DNA from 2 places in the Mesorhizobium silamurunense genome. Region 1 is predicted to be linked to the other one. Evidence: predicted binding sites of a transcription regulator. Region 1 holds the regulator's gene; the other holds the start of a gene.
What was found. The regulator PhoB, encoded in region 1, activates phosphate uptake and scavenging genes when phosphate is short. The targets are predictions, from matches to a motif close to TGTCATNNANCTGTCAT.
Positions count from the first base shown of each region.

Region 2: a site for PhoB is predicted at 6,115-6,131, ahead of AU465_RS30395 (acid phosphatase). Genes of this name have one in related genera too.

Region 1 is NZ_LPVS01000070.1:196,568-203,832, reverse strand. It holds gene pstB (phosphate ABC transporter ATP-binding protein PstB) at 1-374, shown strand, start outside; gene phoU (phosphate signaling complex protein PhoU) at 392-1,099, shown strand; gene phoB (phosphate regulon transcriptional regulator PhoB) at 1,119-1,808, shown strand; gene AU465_RS20255 (hypothetical protein) at 2,133-2,345, shown strand; gene AU465_RS20250 (ROK family transcriptional regulator) at 2,842-4,074, opposite strand; gene xylF (D-xylose ABC transporter substrate-binding protein) at 4,436-5,476, shown strand; gene AU465_RS20240 (sugar ABC transporter permease) at 5,619-6,983, shown strand; gene AU465_RS20235 (ATP-binding cassette domain-containing protein) at 7,000-7,265, shown strand, end outside.
Region 2 is NZ_LPVS01000102.1:76,906-84,170, forward strand. It holds gene AU465_RS30360 (50S ribosomal protein L25/general stress protein Ctc) at 1-278, shown strand, start outside; gene pth (aminoacyl-tRNA hydrolase) at 299-1,021, shown strand; gene ychF (redox-regulated ATPase YchF) at 1,219-2,322, shown strand; gene corA (magnesium/cobalt transporter CorA) at 2,497-3,471, shown strand; gene AU465_RS30380 (MaoC family dehydratase) at 3,587-4,048, shown strand; gene AU465_RS30385 (MaoC family dehydratase) at 4,045-4,515, shown strand; gene AU465_RS30390 (adenine phosphoribosyltransferase) at 4,560-5,105, opposite strand; gene AU465_RS30395 (acid phosphatase) at 5,374-6,069, opposite strand; gene AU465_RS30400 (cytochrome c1) at 6,210-7,067, opposite strand; gene AU465_RS30405 (cytochrome b) at 7,097-7,265, opposite strand, start outside.

The sequences.
Region 1 (7,265 bases):
TGAAGCGTGCGGCGCTTTGGAACGAGGTCAAGGACAAGCTCAATGCCAGTGGCCTCAGCCTCTCCGGCGGCCAGCAGCAGCGGCTCTGCATCGCCCGCACGGTAGCGGTGAAGCCGGAGGTCATCCTGCTCGACGAGCCGGCCTCGGCGCTCGATCCGCTGTCGACCGCCAAGATCGAGGAGCTGATAGACGAGCTGCAGGCCGACTACACGATCGTGATCGTCACCCACAACATGCAGCAGGCGGCGCGCGTGTCGCGGCAGACGGCGTTCATGTATCTCGGCGAGCTGGTCGAGTTCGACCGGACCGAGAAGATATTCACCTCGCCTCGCGAGAAGCGCACGCAGGACTACATCACCGGCCGCTTCGGCTGAGTTCATACGAGGACACAATCATGGCCCATACGGTCGCTTCCTTCGACGAGGATCTGAGGCAGATCAGCCAGCTCATCCGTGACATGGGCGATCTTGCCGGCTCGATGGTCGGCGCGTCGACCAAGGCTCTGCTGAACTCCGACAACGCGATGGCGCAGCGCGTGGTCTCCGACGATGCCATCATGGACGCGCGGCAGCGCGAGCTCGACGATCGCGCCATCACGCTGATCGCGAAACGCCAGCCGATGGCCGACGACCTGCGCAGCGTGGTCGGCGCGATCCGCATGGCCGGCGATCTCGAGCGCATCGGCGATCTTGCCAAGAATATCGCCAAGCGCGTCGGCTCCGTCGGCGTCAGCGCCGCGCCGCGCGACCTATCGCACTCCATCGACTCGATGGCGCAACTGGTGCTGATCCAGGTCCAGGGCGTGATCGAGGAATACACGGCGGGCGACGCCGCGGCGCTCGCCAAGCTCAGGAACGACGACGAGCGCATCGACGTCAAATACACCTCCGTCTTCCGCGAGCTGCTGACCTACATGATGGAGGATCCGCGCAACATCACGGCCTGCACGCATCTTCTGTTCTGCGCCAAGAATCTGGAGCGCATCGGCGACCATGTGACCAATATCGCCGAGAACGCCTACTATGTGCTGACCGGCACGCAATTGCCCGCGAACCGTCCGAAACAGGACGAAACGGCGATGTCGGCGCCGGCGGCCTGACAGCGAAGGTACCTGCTATATGATCGCGCCACGCATCATGGTGGTGGAGGACGAGGAGCCGCTGGGGGTGCTGCTCCGCTACAACCTCGAATCCGAGGGCTATCAGGTCGAGGTGGTTACCCGCGGTGACGAAGCCGAGATCCGCCTGCAGGAGAACGTGCCCGACCTTCTGGTGCTCGACTGGATGGTGCCGGCGGTTTCCGGCATCGAGCTTTGCCGGCGGCTCAGGATGCGGCCCGAGACAGAACGGCTGCCTATCATCATGCTGACCGCGCGCGGCGAGGAAAGCGACAGGGTGCGCGGCCTCTCGACGGGCGCCGACGATTACCTGGTCAAGCCGTTCTCGACGCCGGAATTCATGGCCAGGGTCAAGGCGCTGTTGCGCCGCGCCAAGCCGGAAGTGCTGTCCAGCGTGCTCAAGGTCGGCGACATCGTGCTCGACCGTGAATCGCACCGCGTCTACCGCAAGAAGAGCGAGATCAGGCTCGGCCCGACCGAGTTCCGGCTGCTCGAATTCATGATGCGCCATCCCGGCCGGGTGTTCTCGCGCAGCCAGTTGCTCGACAATGTCTGGGGCGAGACGATCTATATCGACGAGCGTACGGTCGACGTGCATGTCGGACGCCTGCGCAAGGCGGTCAACAACGGCCGCATGCCGGACGTGATCCGGACCATCCGCGGGGCGGGCTACGCGATCAGGGAAGATTAACGATGCGCTGATATGCAGGTGCGGCCGGCCTGCGACCAGCCCGTTTACCGACCGGATTTGATGATCTTCGCCTCGCGCACAAGCGAGTTCAGTTCAAGCCCATCGGGAAGATGAGTTCGAGCGCTTGATTTTCGGGAATGCCGGTATCTTTAACAAGCAGCTGAACGATAGCGTCGACCGGCTTGCTCCTCTCCGGCTCTATTGGCGAATAACAATAACGACCGTCGCGCGTTATCGTTCCGTAAGCATATTTTGATATTGAAAAACGCCGATCTGGATTTATAAAAATCGACGTTTCCCATTGCTTCCCTGAGGAGAGCTGCGATGGATAACGTCCGGAGAAACGAAGCCAAATCCCCCAAAATCGAAGTGATTGAAACCTGCGGCGAATGGTTCGTTCGGGTGATCGAGGATGGTGGAGAAGCCACCACCTCATTCGAGCTTGAGACCTTCGCTATGGTCTATGCCGCACCTCATTCGAGCTTGAGACCTTCGCTATGGTCTATGCCGAAGGCCAGCGATTACGACTTGGTCTAGAAAAGGTCTAGCCCGCACCGGGAGTAGCCGGCTACTCCCCGTGTATGGTCCGGCCTGCGATCCTGTGTCACCAGAAAGAAAGCAGGCCGGACCATCTGGTCAACCCGGACGGACGGGGCCGGTTCCATGCCAGCGGATGAACTCGACTTCCTTTCCTGGAAAATGCTGGCGTTGAGCCGCGACCATTTAAGTCGGGCTTCGGACTGGTACGGATTGAATCGCCTTTTCGAGCGGCGCTGTTGGTGGCAGAATATAGGCAGGGTTATCGAGGGCGGCTGTCATGCCTCTCTCAGGCCACGGCGGAGTGTTCGGTCCCGCTGATCTGGATACGCTCCAGCGGGTATTTGACAGGCTGTGCACCGAGCGCCGGCTAGCCCTAAAGGACAAAGATCAGAGAGAAGAACTCGCTCGGGATGTGATCGGCCTCTTTCAAGACGGCATCACAGATGAAGCCGATTTGTGGCGGGCGCTTTCAAAGCGTCGACGGGCATAGGGTTCACCCTGTCGCGCTGTGTCTCGTCTGTATACCCGGCGCTAAAATCTCCTGGTCGACGAAGGTCAGCGCGCGTATGGCGCAACCTTCGCGGATCAGCGGCAATTCGTTCGGCTCGGTGTCGAAGGAGATCGACTGCGAGTGCTGGCCGCCGGCGGTCTGGGCGATCGCCTCGCGCAGCGCCGGCTCTATCAGGTCGAAGGCCGCGGCGCTGACACCGACCATGGCGACCGGCGCCGGGTCGATGAGCGCGAACAGGCTGCCGAGGCCGAAGCCCAGCGCCTCGCCCGCCCGGCGATAGGCCGCGCGCTCCGGGCCGTCTTTCTCGCGCGCCTTGGCGGCGAGCGCGCGCATGTCGGCGTCGCCGACATCGACCGGCTCGGCGTCCTCGCTCATCCCCATGGCGCTGCGCCAGATGGCGTAGTTGCCAGCATAGGCCTCGACGCAGCCGCGGCGTCCGCAGCGGCAGAGCGCGCCGCCCGGACGGTGGATCATGTGGCCGAACTCGCCGCCTGAGGAATGCGTGCCGGTGAACAGGTCGCCCTTGAGCACCAGCCCCATGCCGATGCCATGCGAGAGCAGGATGGCGATGAAATTGTCGCGATAGCGGTCGGGGTCGCGCCATTGCAGCGCCACCGCCATCATGTTGCAGTCGTTCTCCATGGTGGCTGGAATGCCGAATTCCTTCTCCAGGATGTCGGCGAAGGGAATGTCGGTCAGCGGCGTGATCGGCGACCACAGCATGGCGCGAGCATGGGAATCGGTGATGCCCTGGATGCCCATGGCGAGGCGGGCGACGCTGGCGACATCGAGGTCCGGATCTTCCAGCCGGCGCCGGACGATCGCCGTGCATTCGCCGATCAGCTCGTCGCGCGGCATGGTCAGCGTGTCGAGGCGACGCTGCTCCTCGGCGATGACCTGGCCGGCATAGTCGATGACGGCGACGGAGAGGAAATTCAGCGACAGCACCACCGTCACTACCGCCGTCGCCTCGGGATTGAGGGCGAGGCCGACCTGCGGCCGGCCGCGCTTCAGCGACACGGTCTCGCTCGGCTTGCTCTCGGCGAGGATGCCTTCCTGGATCAGGTCCGCGGAGATCGCCGAAATGGTCGAGTGGCTGAGCCCGGTGGTCGCGGCGATTTCCGTGCGCGACGGCTGGCCGGCCCGGCGCACGGCCGAGAGCACCATGGCGCGATTGCGCCGGCGCAGGTCGTCGTGGCGGATTCCGACCGACATTTTTCCTTCCTTCCGGGCAGCGCGGCCTCTTTGATAATGCATGGGCCGTTGGCGACGCGCCAGATCGGTTCAGTTCCGGATATAGCTACCGAACCGCCCTGGATTCGCTTCATTCCGTTCCGATGGAAAGCGGTTCTGCGCTTCCCTCCGGAGCCGTTGCAGAATAGTGGCAGAAGCGGCCGAGACTGTCATTATTTATTGCGAGCCTCGAAATAAAGTTCGCGGCACCTCAAAAACCATCAGAATCGCAGTTGACAGCGCTTCCGCGTTGGATCAGTATTTTTTCGAGGCTCGAAAAAAAGCCTCTGTGCCGGCCTTCGGGCCAGTCTGGGTCGCGCCGCAAGGGCGCAGGGAGGAAATCATGAAGAGATTCGCAGCCGCCATACTGGCGGGTGTCGCCATGTCGTTGACACTGGCGTCGGTCGCAGAGGCAAAGGACAAGGTAATCGGCGTTTCGTGGTCGAATTTCCAGGAAGAGCGCTGGAAGACCGACGAAGCGGCGATGAAGAAGGCAATCGAAGCCGCAGGCGACAAGTATATCTCCGCCGACGCGCAGTCCAATCCGGGCAAGCAGCTGACCGACGTCGAGAGCCTGATCTCGCAGGGCGCCAACGCGCTGATCATCCTGGCGCAGGACGCCTCGGCGATCGGGCCGGCGGTGCAGAAGGCGCTGGACGAGGGTATTCCGGTCGTCGGCTACGACCGCCTGATCGAGAACAAGGACGTCTTCTATCTGACCTTCGACAACAAGGAAGTCGGCCGCATGCAGGCCCGCGAGGTGTTCAAGGTCAAGCCGGAAGGCAACTACGTCTTCATCAAGGGCTCGGGCGCCGATCCGAATGCGGATTTCCTGTTCGCGGGCTCGATGGAAGTGCTGAAGGAAGCCATCGACAGCGGCAAGGTCAAGAATGTCGGCGAGGCCTATACGGATGGCTGGCTGCCTGCCAACGCGCAGAAGAATATGGAGCAGTTCCTGACCGCCAACGACAACAAGGTCGATGCCGTCGTGGCGGCCAATGACGGCACCGCCGGCGGCGTCGTCGCGGCGCTGACGGCGCAAGGCCTGGCCGGCACCGTTCCGGTGTCGGGCCAGGACGGCGACCATGCCGCGCTCAACCGCATCGCGCTCGGCACGCAGACGGTGTCGGTGTGGAAGGATGCGCGCGAGCTCGGCAAGAACGCCGCCGAGATCGCCTCGCAGCTCGCCGACGGCAAGAAGATGGCCGACATCGCCGGCGCCAAGGACTTCACGACGCCCGGCGGCAACACCGTCAAGTCGCTGTTCCTGACCCCGGTCGCGATCACCAAGGACAATCTCAACGTCGTCATCGACGCCGGCTGGATCAAGAAGGACGAAGTCTGCGCGGGCGTTGCCGCGGGCGCAGTCGCGGTCTGCAACTAATCCGGCCGACAGCGGTCCAAAAACGAGCGCCGGCCCAAAACCGCGGCGCTCGTCCAAGGGCTTCCCGCTTCAACAAAGCCGGGAAAGCAAATAGCATCGTGGTCCGGCATCCGCGCCAGACGGCAGCCGGTGGGAGGATATCATGACCGATACGACCTCTGATACGCCGGCCAACCCGGCCGCGGATCGCGCGCGTGCTTCCGAACTCAGCGCCGTCGGCCGTTTCCTCAAGGCGACCGAACTCGACACCCGCATGCTCGGCATGGTCGGCGCGCTGCTGATCATCTGGATCGGCCTGCATGTCATTTCGAGCCTGCGGCTCGGCGTCAATCCGCTCGATTTCGACAGCCGCACGTTCCTTACACCGCGCAATCTGTGGAACCTGTCGGTGCAGACCTCGGCCGTGGCGATCATGGCCTCCGGCATGGTGCTGGTCATCGTCATGCGCAACATCGACCTCTCCGTCGGCTCGGCCGAGGGGCTGATCGGCATGGTCATGGGCTTCGCCCAGGTGCATTTCCTGGTGCGGATGGTCGGGCTCGAGCTCGGCAATCCGTGGATCTGGGTGCTGGCGCTGGCCATCGGGCTCGCGCTCGGGTTGCTCATCGGCGCCTTTCAGGGCTTCGTCATCGCCTATCTCGAAGTGCCGGCCTTCATCGTGACGCTGGGTGGACTGTTGGTGTGGCGCGGCGCCGCCTGGTGGGTCACCAGCGGCCAGACGGTGGCACCGCTCGACGCCACTTTCCAGCTCATGGGCGGCGGACCGGCAGGCTCGATCGGCGCCAGGTGGAGCTGGATCGTCGGCGTCGTCGCCTGCCTTGCCGTGGTGTTTGCGCTGTTCAACGGCCGGGTGCAGCGCAAGCGCTTCCGTTTCCCGCTGCGGCCGATCTGGGCCGAGACGCTGCTCGGCGCGGTCACCTGCGCGGTCATCATGGGCGCGGTATGGCTGGCCAATTCCTATCCCTGGCCGGTCGGCATCGTGAACCGCTACGCCGCCGCCAACAACATCACCGTCCCCGAGGGCGGGCTGTTTATCGCCCACGGCATCGCCATTCCAGTGCTGATGGCGGTCGCGGTCGGCCTCATCATGACCTTCATCACCAAGCGCACACGCTTCGGCCGCTATGTGTTCGCCATCGGCGGCAATCCGGAGGCGGCGAACCTTGCCGGCATCAACACGCGCTGGATCACCATGAAGGTGTTCATGATCATGGGCGTGCTGGCGACGATCGCCGCGGCGATCTCGTCGGCGCGGCAGAATTCATCGACCAATGCGCTGGGCACGCTGGACGAGCTCCTGGTCATCGCCGCGGCGGTGATCGGCGGCACCTCGCTTGCCGGCGGCTCGGGAACCGTGCTCGGCGCCATGCTTGGCGCGCTTTTAGTGCAGTCGCTGCAGTCCGGCATGGTGCTGCTCGGCGTCGACTCGCCGCTGCAAAGCATCGTCGTCGGCGCCGTGCTGGTCATCGCGGTCTGGCTCGACACCATCTACCGCAAGCGGGTTTGACGGAGGGAAGATACCCATGGCCGAGAAGAACGCTCCCACCGACGCCCCGCTGGTCGACATGCGCAACATCTCGATCGCCTTCGGCGGCATCCGCGCCGTCGACGACGCCTCCATCGATCTCTTCCCCGGCGAGGTGGTGGGGCTGCTCGGCCACAACGGCGCGGGCAAGTCGACGCTGATCAAGATCCTGTCCGGCGCCTACAAGCGCGATGCGGGGCAGATCTTCGTCAACGGCGAGGAAGCACCGATCTCCAACCCGCGCGACGCCAAGAAATACGGCAT
Region 2 (7,265 bases), on a different contig from region 1:
GCGGCGGCGTGCTCAACATCGTGCGTCACGAAGTCGAGTTCCACTGCCCGGCCAATGCGATCCCGGAATTCATCACCGTCGATCTCACCGGCACCGAAATCGGCGACTCGATCCACATTTCGGCGGTTGCCCTGCCGGCCGGCGTCAAGTCGGTGATCTCCGATCGCGACTTCACCATCGCGACCATTGCCGGTTCCGCGGCAATGAAGCCGGAGACCGAGGAGACTGCCGAAGCAGAAGCGCCTGAAGCTGAGGCCGCTGAGGCCGAAGAGAAGTAATTTTCTGCCTGGAGTCGACGATGCTTGTTTTTGCAGGCCTCGGCAATCCGGGCGCGAAATATCAGAACAACCGGCACAATGTCGGCTTCATGGCGGCGGACGCGATTGCCCGCCGCCATTCCTTTTCGCCCTGGTCGAAGAAATTCCAGGGGCTGATTTCGGAAGGCACGCTCGGCGGCGAGAAGGTCCTTTTGATCAAGCCGCAGACCTTCATGAACCTGTCCGGACAGTCGGTCGGCGAGGCGCTGCGCTTCTACAAGCTCGACGCTGCCGCCCTCACCGTCTTCTACGACGAGATCGACCTTGCCGCAGGCAAGGTCAGGGTCAAGGTGGGCGGCGGCTCCGGCGGCCACAACGGCATCCGTTCGCTCGACCAGCATGTCGGCAACGCCTATCGCCGCGTGCGCATCGGTGTCGGCCATCCCGGCGTCAAGGAGATGGTGCACGGCCATGTGCTCGGCGACTTCGCCAAGGGCGATCGTGAGTGGCTCGATGTTCTGCTCGACGCGATCGCCGATGACGCAGGCTTGCTTGCCAAGGGCGACGACAATTCCTTCATGAACCGCATCACGCTCGCGCTGCGCGACAAGCTCGTCCCGACCGGCGACGACGACCGGCCGCCACCGAAGGCGCCGAAACAGCAGAGCCACATCCGCCAAGCACGCCCGCAGCAGCCGCCGGCGAAGGTTCCCGAAAGTGGACCGATGGCCGCCATGCTGAAGAAGCTGTTCGGCAAGGACTAATGCATGTCGCCCAACAGTGCGCAGCGGTTTTGGGAGAACGACATGCATCAAAACAAGGACTTAAAGCGCGTCGCCCGACTCCGTTTCAACGCGACGCGCTTTAGGCTCAGTCACGATCAGGGCATGGGGCTTGACGTTCGTCGTCCCTTTCGCCCATAGCCCTCACCAAAATCAAATTCCCGATAGGACCGGACAAGATGGGTTTCAAATGTGGCATCGTTGGCTTGCCCAACGTCGGCAAGTCGACGCTGTTCAACGCGTTGACCAGGACGGCCGCCGCGCAGGCCGCCAACTATCCTTTCTGCACCATCGAGCCGAACACCGGGGAAGTGGCGGTGCCGGACCCGCGCCTGCAGAAGATCGCGGCGATCGGCAAGTCGAAGGAGATCATCCCGACCCGCATCTTCTTCGTCGACATTGCCGGCCTGGTGCGCGGCGCCTCCAAGGGCGAAGGGCTGGGCAACCAGTTCCTCGCCAATATCCGCGAAGTCGACGCCATCGTCCATGTCCTGCGCTGCTTCGAGGATGACGACATCACCCATGTCGAAGGCCGCATCGATCCGGTCGCCGACGCCGAGACCGTCGAGACCGAGCTGATGCTTGCCGACCTCGAAAGCCTGGAGCGCCGCATCGTCCAGGTCCGCAAGCGCGCCTCGGGTAAGGACAAGGAAGCAATGGCCGTGCTGCCGATGATGGAGGCAGCGCTCGAATTGCTGCAGGCCGGCAAGCCGACGCGCTTCCTGCTCAAGGGCATCGCGCCGGAGGACCTGCGCATCCTGCAGGGGCTGAACCTGTTGACGTCGCATCCCGTTCTCTACGTCTGCAACGTCGCCGAGGCCGACGCCGCCACCGGCAACGCGCACACGCAAGCGGTGGAGAAGATGGCTGCCGCGCAAGGCGCCGGCACGGTGGTGATCTCGGCGGCGATCGAGGCGGAAGTCGCTCAGCTTTCCGACGAGGAGGAAATGGAATTCCTTGCCTCGATCGGCCTGGATGAGCCGGGCCTCAACAAGGTGATCCGCGCCGGCTACGAACTGTTGCAGCTCATCACCTATTTCACCGTCGGGCCGAAGGAGACGCGCGCCTGGACGATCCACAAAGGCGATAAGGCACCGCAGGCGGCCGGCGTCATCCACACCGATTTCGAACGCGGCTTCATCCGCGCCCAGACGATCTCCTACAACGACTTCGTCACGCTGGGCGGCGAAGTGGCGGCCAAGGAAGCCGGCAAGGCGCGCGACGAAGGCAAGGAATATGTCGTCCAGGACGGCGACATCATGCTGTTCAAGTTCAACACCTGACAATCTCGGCGGATCGGTTGCGGAGTCGGCCCGCCTTGGGCCGGGCACACTTGTCGCGCGTCTTGACCTGGCAAGATCGCGGGTCTAATCCGCTGGTGCTCGCGGGCTCCTCGAAGCCCATGCAATCCTGACGACGCTTCGAAATCTCTTTGGTCCAGCAAGGGAGACCCGGCGATGATCAAGGCCTTCGTCGTGGACAATGATCGCCTGCGCGTCACTGACAACCTCGCCGCGGACGGCGACAGGGTCGTCTGGGCGGACCTTTTCAATCCGACCAAGGAGGAAGAGGCCGCCATCGAGAGCTGGCTGGGCATCGCCATCCCGACGCGCGAGGAGATGGAAGAGATCGAGATCTCCAGCCGCCTCTATGTCGAGGACGGCGGCTACTTCATGACCGCCGTGCTGCCGGCCCAGACCGAGGTCGACGACCCGTTGATGTCGCCGGTGACTTTCGCGCTGGCCGGCAAGAGGCTGATCACCATCCGCTATCACGAGCCGAAGGCCTTCAAGACCTTCCCGCTGCGCGCCGAAAAGGTGGCGACCGGCTGCACCAGCGGCGACACCATCCTGATCGGCCTGCTGGAAGCGATCGTCGACCGCCTCGCCGACATCCTCGAGCGCGCCGGGCGCGATGTGGAGGCGATCTCGCGCGACATCTTCGAGGCGCGCTCGACCAAGGCCTCGAAGCGCAACCGCGATTTCCAGGAGCTGCTCAAGGGCATCGGCCGCAAGGAGGATCTCGCGTCCTCCGTCCGCGACAGCCTGATCTCGCTGCAGCGCCTGGCCGGCTTTCTCGCCCATGTCGCGGCCCAGACCAAGATGAGCAAGGATGTGCGGGCCCGCATCAAGACGCTGTCGCGCGACGTGCTGTCGCTCGCCGACCACGCCACCTTCCTGTCGCAGAAGATCTCCTTCCTGCTCGACGCCACGCTCGGCATGATCTCGATCGAGCAGAACGCCATCATCAAGATCTTCTCGGTCGCCGCCGTCATCTTCCTGCCGCCGACCCTGGTCGCCTCGATCTATGGCATGAATTTCGACATCATCCCCGAGCTCAAATGGGAATTCGGCTATCCCTTTGCCATCGGCCTGATGGTGGTCTCGGCGATCCTGCCCTTCTGGTATTTCCGCCGCCGCGGCTGGCTCTGACACTTCCAGCCGGAAACGACTGGCTCACCAGAAAGGACTTGACCAAATTGGCTCGGGCCGTCATCCGGGATGCCCGACCTTAGGGATTCACGCGTTCGTCAACCGGATTGCCGACATGACCGGAAAGACCTGGGCCTATGAGGACTTCGTCGAGGGTGCTTCGCTCGACCTCGGCAGCAAGAATGTAAGCGCGGCCGAGATCATCGAATTCGCCAGCGAATTCGATGCCCAGCCGATGCATCTCGACGAGGAGGCCGGCAAGGCGAGCATCCTGGGCGGCCTTTCGGCTTCGGGCTGGCACACCTGCGCGATGTTCATGCGCATGCTGTGCGACGCCTTCCTGCTCAATTCGACCTCGCAAGGCTCGCCGGGCATCGAGCATGTGAAATGGAAGAAGCCGGTACTGGCCGGCGACCGGCTCACCGGCAAGGTCACCGTGCTTTCCAAGCGCCAGTCCAAATCGAGGCCTCAGCTCGGCCTCGTCAGCATGCGCAGCGAGTTGTTCAACCAGCGCGGCGAATGCGTCTTCGAGCTCGAGAACACCGGCATGTTCCTGACCCGAGAGGCCATCGCGTGACCCTGGACGAGTATTTCCTCATCGGCGAAACCGTCACGCTGGGCTCGCATAAATTCGAAGCGGACGAGATCAAGGCGTTCGCCAAGAAATACGATCCGCAGGTCTTCCATGTCGACGAGGAGGTGGCGAAGAAGAGCGTGCTCGGCGGTCTGTGCGCCTCCGGCTGGCACACCGCCGCCACCTGGATGAAATACAACCTCGAAAAGCGCATGGAGACCGAGGGTGTGCGCTGGACCGGTCCCGGACCGCAGCCCGAATTCGGCCCCTCGCCGGGCTTCCGCAACCTCAAATGGCTGAAGCCGGTCTATGCCGGCGAAACCGTGACCTTCACCCGCACGGCGCTCGCCCATCGCCCGCTTGCGGGGCGCCCGGGCTGGAGCCTGCTCACGCTGCGTTCGGAAGGCTTCGATTCGACCGGCGACAAGGTCATCGAGTTCGACAGCGCGGTGCTGGTGAAGGTGGAGTAGCGGCAGCTCTCCTTCTCCCTTTGTGGGAGAAGGAAGAGGTTGGCTCAATGCCCCTCGAAACCGATCAGCGTCCTTACCGGCACACCGAGCGCTTCCAGCTTCCGGCGCCCGCCGAGATCCGGCAGGTCGATGACGAAACAGGCCGCGACAATGTCGGCGCCGATCTGCCTGAGCAACTTCACCGCCGCTTCCGCAGTGCCGCCGGTGGCGATCAGGTCGTCGACCACGATCACCTTCTCGCCCGGCGAGACACCGTCCTTGTGCATCTCCATCTCGTCCAGACCGTATTCGAGGCTGTAGGCGACACGCACCGTCTCGTAGGGCAGCTTGCCCTTCTTGCGGATCGGCACGAAGCCGGCCGAGAGCTGGTGCGCCACGGCGCCGCCAAGGATGAAGCCGCGCGCCTCGATGCCGGCGATCTTGTCGATCTTCAGCCCGGCATAGGGATGCACCAGCTCGTCGATGGCGCGGCGAAAGGCGCGCGCATCGCCAAGCAGCGTAGTGATGTCGCGAAACAGGATGCCGGGTTTGGGGTAATCTGGAATGGTGCGGATCGCGGCAAGCAGCGTGTCTTCGAGGGAAGGTTTCATGAGACGAGGCTCCGCGTGTCCGGCTGTCGGGTATGAACGGCGTCAACGCGCCCGGCGCAACGCAACCAACAACGGCTACCGCGACGCGGCGTCGGACACAAGCGCGTCCGGCAAAGGATTGGCGTCGCTGCTTTGTCCCAGCTCGCGTGGTCTTCCAGCGGTTCTCGGCCTGTGCATGGCTGCGATGGAAACTCTGGACCTGCCCTCACCTTCCGCGCATGAAAAAGGGCGCCCGCGGGGCGCCCTTGCTGACAACCATGAGGCCGGATCACATGCCGAGGTCGGAACGCAGTTCGGAGCGCGCCACTTCGTACTCGGCCTTGAAATCGGGGCGGCTGAGCAGAACGGCGGCAATGACACTGCCGGAAATCTTGCCCATCTCGATATCGGACGGATAGTGGATGCCGCCGACCACGCGGTTGTGGGCATATTCGGCGGCGCGGGCCATGATCTCGGCGCGCTTTTCCGGCACCATGTCGGACAGGATGATGCCCATCATCGTGCCGACCGTCGCATGGCCCGACGGCCATGAGCCGGAATTCGACAGCTTCACCACGGGCTTGACGAGATCGCTGAGCTGATGCGGGCGCGGGCGCTTCCAGACATCCTTGGCCGGGTCGACGACCGCGCCTTCTGTGGCCACGACGCGATCGAAGAAGGCGCTGAACTTCGGCAGGGTCCCCTTGTTGAACTTCGGCCCCATGACGTCGGCAAAGCGCCAGACATTCTCTTCGGCATCGGCGATGGCGCGCTTTTCCATTTCGGGCGTCCGCGTCACCTGCAGGGTCAGCACCTCGCCGAGTTCCGCCTTCGTCTCGGCCGAATCGTTGGCCGGCGGCGGCGGCAGGATCAGCGTCAGGTCGATGTCCTTGCTGGTGACGAAGGGCTGGGCGTCCTCGGCGCGGACTGCCGGACTGGCGACAAGAAGCAGCAGCACGGCTGCAAGCGGTGCGAATCTTTTCATGGGCGTGATCCTTTGAGGTGGGGCAAGGCAGGATCGCCACGCGTGATGACGGCCATGTGACATGGCCGGCCGCAAGTGGTCTCGAGATGCAAAAGGGCGCCTTCGCGGCGCCCTTTTTAAACTTCTCGAATATGGGGGGCTCAATGCGCCACGTCGGCCCACACCTTGCGCTTGGTCATGTAGACGAGCGCGCCGAAGATCAGCAGGAACACCAACACGCGGAAGCCGGTCTTCTTGCGGTCCTCGAGATGCGGCTCCGCCGCCCACATCAGGAACGCGGCGACGTCACGCGAATACTGGTCGACCGTCTGCGGCGAGCCGTCGTCATAGGTCACCTGGCCATCGGAAAGCGGCTTCGGCATCTTCAGCGACACGCCGGACAGGAAGTACGGATTGTAGTGCGTGCCTTCCGGGATCGCCATCCCGGCCGGCGGCGTCTGGTCGTAGCCGGTGAGCAGCGAGTGGATGTAGTCCGGGCCGCCCTGGGCGTACTGGGTGAAGATGTCGAAGACGAAGCGCGGGAAGCCGCGCTCGACGCCGCGCGCCTTGGCAAGCAGCGACATGTCGGGCGGCGCGGCGCCGCCATTGGCGGCCGCGGCTGCCTGCTCGTTCGGGAACGGCGCCGGGAAGTGGTCCGACGGCTTGCCGGGCCGGTCGAACATGTCGCCGGCATCGTTCGGGCCGTCATGGATGGTGTATTCGGCGGCGAGCGTCTTGATCTGCGCCTCAGAATAGCCAAGCCCTTCCAGCGTGCGGAACGCCACTAGGTTCATCGAGTGGCAGGCCGAGCAGACTTCCTTGTAGACCTTCAGGCCGCGCTGCAGCTGGGCCTTGTCGTAGGTGCCGAACGGGCCGGCGAAGGTCCAGCTCATTTCCTTCGGTTCGTTGATCGGGAAATGCGTCGGCGCGGCTTCGGCGTGCCCCTCCTGGGCCATGGCGGCTCCAACGCCTGTCGCTAGAAGGCCAAGCACCGCCAGCGAGGTGAGAATCTTCTTCATGCCAAATCCCCTTGGATTCTCTTTATCGCTCAGCCCTTGGTTTCCGGCGCGCTCACCGCGCCTGCCGGATGGCCGCCGGCCCCCTTGTTTTTCTTTTCCAGCACCGCCTCGGTGATCGAGTTCGGCAGCCGCCGCGGCGTCTCGATCAGGCCGAGCACCGGCATGACGACCAGGAAGAAGGCGAAGTAGAACAGCGTC